2 regions of the Arthrobacter sp. QXT-31 genome follow, and region 2 is predicted to be linked to the other one. Evidence: riboswitches for the same ligand, from Rfam matches in the RefSeq annotation. Region 2 holds a riboswitch; the other holds the start of a gene.
The links. Region 2 has a riboswitch for cyclic di-AMP ahead of BWQ92_RS00805 (NlpC/P60 family protein). Riboswitches for the same ligand answer to the same signal wherever they lie in the genome.

Region 1 (2,383 bases), 1.2 Mb from region 2:
TTGACGCGGTTTAGACGGTACAGCAGTTCAGAGCGAAAGTCACATTCAGGTCACGGCGTGTCACAGGAATGAGAGTTCTCACTCGGCTTGGCTCAGAGCCAGCCGGCGGGATCAACGACGTCACCGTTGACCATCACCTCGAAGTGGAGGTGGCAGCCGGTGGAAGCGCCGGTGGTCCCGCTAAGGGCCACCACTTCGCCCCGGGTGACCTTCTGGCCAACCTGGACGCTGGAGGACGACAGGTGGTTGTACGTGGTTTCCAGGCCGTTGCCGTGGTCAATGACCACCCGGTTGCCGCCGCCGTACGGGTGCCACCCGGCGAAGGTAACCTTGCCGCTGGCCGCGGCCAGCACGGACGTGCCGCACTGGGCGGCGAAGTCCTGGCCGCGGTGGAACTCGCCGGCGCCGCCGGTGATCGGGCTGACCCGGTAACCGAACGGCGAGGACTTGACCATCGTGGACAGCGGCGCGCCCAGGCTTCCCAGCGACGCCGAGCGGCTGATGCTGCTGGCGGACTGGGCGCTGAGGAGCTGCTTGAGCTTTCCGTCCGGGTCACCCGTGGTGGAGACGGAAGTGCGGCTGAAATCGATCTTTGCTGCCGCTTCTGCAGAAACCTTCGGCTGGGCCGCCGGTGCGGCTGCCGAAGCGGACGCCCCTGACTGCTGCTCGCCGGCAGCCAGGACAGGGCTCGTGGCAGGGACAGTAACCGTCAGCAGCAGGCCGGTGGCCGCGAGGGCTACGCCGGCTTTCTGCCCAACTCCACTGGCCGAGGCGAAATCCGTGACCTGCCGGAACGCACCCCGGCGCTTGCGGCGCGCTTCACGCTGGGCGTCCCGGGGACGGTCCGCGGCAATGGCTTCCGCAGGGCGCGGCTCCGGAGCGGGACCGGTCGCGCGGCGGCGGCCCCGGGCATTCTGCATGGACAAGTACTGCTTCCTCTCTGGATAGCCTGCGAAGTTAGCTGTCGGATTCGGGTCAGAGAGTGCGTAGACCCGGTCCGCCATGGCAAGCCAATCCGGCACAGGGGTATCCCGGGAGGATTCCTTCTGCGGATAAGACTTGCTGCTGCGGACTTCACCCCAAGGCTGTAGATACAGCCGTTTGTGGTTCCCCCGCCCCTGCCAGTGGGTGACTCGTGCTACTGATCTGCTGGCAGGGTTCGGCTCCAGATCAGGTAACGCTTTTGCATCGGCGTTGCCGTTTAACTATAGGGGATTAAAGGGCACAGTAATAATTCCGTTATATTCACTGTGCAAAAGTGGTAGGTCATCCTGCCTGCAGATGTCTGACAGGAAGCCTCTCAAGCCCCGTAGCGCGAGGAAATCAGGCGACGTGTACGAACACGTGGGCAGCAACTTCCGGAGGCAGCTCAAGGGCACCTTCGAAGCCCGGCACGCGGACGGAGATGTACTCCCCCACGCGTTCAAGCGACACGGCTGCGCCGGGACGGATCCCGCCCTCATCCAGCTGGAGGAGCAGCTCCGGCTCCACCTGGATGGGTTCGGCCAGACGGCTGACGGTGACCTTGGAATTCGGGCCGTAGCCTGTCATGGCGTCCAGCAGATTCACCACACCGTCGGCGAACGGACGGGCCGGCTGCCCGCCCAGTGCCGCGAGGCCGGGAATCGGGTTCCCGTAGGGCGATTCGGTGGGGTGGTCGAGCATCTCGTAGATCCTGCGCTCCACCCGTTCACTCATGACGTGCTCCCAGCGACAGGCCTCGTCGTGGACGTACGCCCAGTCCAGGCCAATGACGTCGGCAAGGAGGCGCTCGGCGAGCCGGTGCTTCCGCATCACCTCGGTGGCGCGCTTGCGGCCCACCTCCGTCAGTTCAAGGTGCCGGTCGCCGGAGACGACGACGAGGCCGTCGCGCTCCATCCTCCCGATGGTCTGCGAAACGGTGGGGCCCGAGTGGCGGAGACGTTCGGCGATGCGTGCCCGAAGCGCCACGATGTTCTCTTCCTCCAGCTCCAGGATGGTGCGAAGGTACATCTCCGTGGTGTCGATCAGATCCGTCATTCAGCTCAGCTCCTCGAGCACAGTATTTGTGTCCGTCCCACCGTACCGCGGGCCCACCGCACCGGGAGCCGGCAAGCTGCTGCGGCGGTCGCTATTTCCGACGGCGGCGCAGCACCGGCTGTCTGCCCGTACGTACTGCCAGCTTAGCCTATTTTGAATAGCTCCGAATAATTCGTGAAGCCTCGCCTGGCAGTATCTCAGTGTCCGGACTATGACGGGTCCGTGTTCCCGCGGTATCCGCGCTTCGGGCAGAATAAGGAGGGTCTTCGTGGCGGTCACGGTTGCCTGCCGGCCATCGCCCCGTCCCAGCCGAACCGCACTTCCATGCCGAAAATTGGAGCCACTGTGAGCGACACCAGCATCA
Region 2 (2,383 bases):
ATTGAACAGCACGGGGTTGAACCAGGGCAGCGGGGCCGACGCATCGGCTGCCGTGATCAGCGACCACCAGTATCCGACGGAAAATACAATCCACAAGGTGCCGGCCACCGAGGCCGCCCAGGACAGTTTGGAAAACCAAGGCCCGGGCGTCCGGTACGAGAAGGCCACCGCGATCAGGACGACGCCGGCCGCGGCCAGCAGCTGTAGGCCCAACAGGTATGCCCCCCCGATAAGCCCCACCGGGATGACGAGCCCGCCGATGAGGACCAGGCGGCGGGCACCCAGCGGCATCCGCGCTACCGCGCGCGGCCCTGCCGGGTGCGACTGCTGGCGGCTTGGGGATTCAACTGGCATTTCTTGTCCTTACGTCCCGTGAGGGGCTAGGGGGCCGTTCCGAAAGGCGGAACGGAACAGATGAGCCGGCCCGCAGCCTGGGCCAGAACAGAAGAGGGCCGGTGAGCCGCTGCCCCCAAGGCAGCGGCTCACCGGCCCTCAAGTCTCGGCGCTCTACGCTCCGGGGCGGACGAACGTGACCGGACCGGTCGCCGTCAGCCAGGACAACGGATGAACAATCGTCTCGTTGACACCGTTCATTCCGCCGCTGAGGACCTTCCCGCCGCCGACGTAGATTCCTACGTGTCCGGGCTGGACGACCATGTCACCCGGCTGAGGGGTGCTGACAACACTGCCGTAGTTCATAAACTGCATCGGGGCAAGGTCACCCACCGGGATGCCTGCGGCTCCCAACGCCTTCTCGACCATGGCCGTGCAGTCCTGGGTGATACCCAGCTGGGCGTAAGCAGCAGACACCATCGCCGCGTTGATGCCCCCGGCCGCGGGGGCAGGGGCGGGAGCCGGTGCGGGCTGCACGGACACCACAGGCTGTGCAGGCGCCTTGACCGCAGCCGAGGGCTGGACAGGTGCCGCGGGGGCCTCAACCGCAGCTGCCTGGGGCTGCACCGCCGTCGCAGCCGCCGGGGCCTGCTCAACCACGGGAGCGGGCGAGGAGCTGACAGCCGGGCGTTCAAAGGAAATCCGGACATTCGAGCCGGCGCTCACAGCCGCGGACACAGGACCGGCAGCTTCCGGAGCCGCGGCCGGTACCGCTTCGGGCTGGGCCGGGGCGGCCGCAGCGTTGGCGGCGATGCCGCTGGTCAGCACGAGGCCTGACGCCGCGGCGATCACAGCCGCCTGGCGTCCAGCGGTGCCCGCGTTGGTCGAGACAGCTGATGCGATGGCCCCGAGGCGGTTCCCGCGCGGGGTGATCGCGCGATGCCGCGCGACAGCTTTACGTGAAGACATGACAAAGGCCTCTCCCAGAGCCTGCGGGGTTAGCTGTCGGATTCGGATGGGAGACACCCGGCCACACGGACACCCCGCACAAGTGCGGGCTGGCGCGCGGCTTCACCCCAAGGCCTGCTCAGCGAACAGGCCGCAAATGGTTTCCCCGTCTCTGCCGGACGATGTATGCGAACGGATCCCGGGCAGCGGCAGAGTTAGGCAATCTGCGCGGGAGTGCCGGTATCGGAGAGAACAGGCACGCGATACACCCTAGCGTGTATAGCCTGCGAATGTCACATTGAAGTAACGGCTAGAGCCTCCACCATCTGTGGACGTGCCGGGAACTCCCTCCCCCGGCCTGTACCCGCCCGCAGCAGGCGGCCCCCTTACAGACGCCCGAGACCCTTTTCGTCCTGACCTGAGCCGCGCGCCGGTCCCGCGGCCCATGCCCCCGCACGTGGGAGAAACCTATGCCTGAGAACCCGTTTCGGCGGCCGCGGCGCGCCCGTTCCGTCGCCGACGCCCCTCCCGTGCGAGTCCGAAATGCGCTGCCGATCCAAGGAACGCCACAACGCCGAGACCGAACAGGCCACCGGAGAACTCCGACAGCGATGGGGATCTGGCGGTGAGAATGCTCAGCCAGAACATGATGGTGAAGGCTGCCCACACGCCGGCGCATACGGGCGCGAGCCACTGCCTTCCCGGCACTTCCGGAAAGAGGGTTGCCGTGGTGAGGCCAAGCAGGGCGATGAAGCCCACGTAGAACAAGACAGTCGAAAACGAGGCGGGCGCAGTAACCCCGGAATCATGAGCGCGGACGCTTACCCAGTACACGATGCTCACCGCGATCCATGCTGCAGCAGCCGCTGCCCACAACGGGAAACTGTGCTGCCTGGAAGACTGCGCCCGGTTCGTCAGTACCAGCAAAACCAGACATCCACAGGCCAGCACCTCTGTAATGGTGGGCACGTGTCCGCCGCCACTGACAACGGCAGCGCACAGAACGGCAGCCAGGAGAAGAGACCGGGCCTCAGGCCGCGTGGACCGGGACGTCCGGGCCGTCGTCACGGAAACGTGACGGGATTCGACGCCGGCCGTATCC

Region 1: linked by a shared signal. The riboswitch ahead of BWQ92_RS06045 (M23 family metallopeptidase) and the one ahead of BWQ92_RS00805 (NlpC/P60 family protein) in region 2 are both predicted to bind cyclic di-AMP.

Annotation. Positions count from the first base shown of each region.
Region 1 covers NZ_CP019304.1:1,339,771-1,342,153, forward strand. The annotation lists gene BWQ92_RS06045 (M23 family metallopeptidase) at 93-920, opposite strand; cyclic di-AMP (ydaO/yuaA leader) riboswitch at 932-1,175, opposite strand; gene BWQ92_RS06050 (metal-dependent transcriptional regulator) at 1,324-2,019, opposite strand; gene serC (phosphoserine transaminase) at 2,365-2,383, shown strand, end outside.
Region 2 covers NZ_CP019304.1:153,860-156,242, forward strand. The annotation lists gene BWQ92_RS00800 (hypothetical protein) at 1-354, opposite strand, end outside; gene BWQ92_RS00805 (NlpC/P60 family protein) at 508-1,302, opposite strand; cyclic di-AMP (ydaO/yuaA leader) riboswitch at 1,307-1,513, opposite strand; gene BWQ92_RS23085 (hypothetical protein) at 1,750-2,124, opposite strand.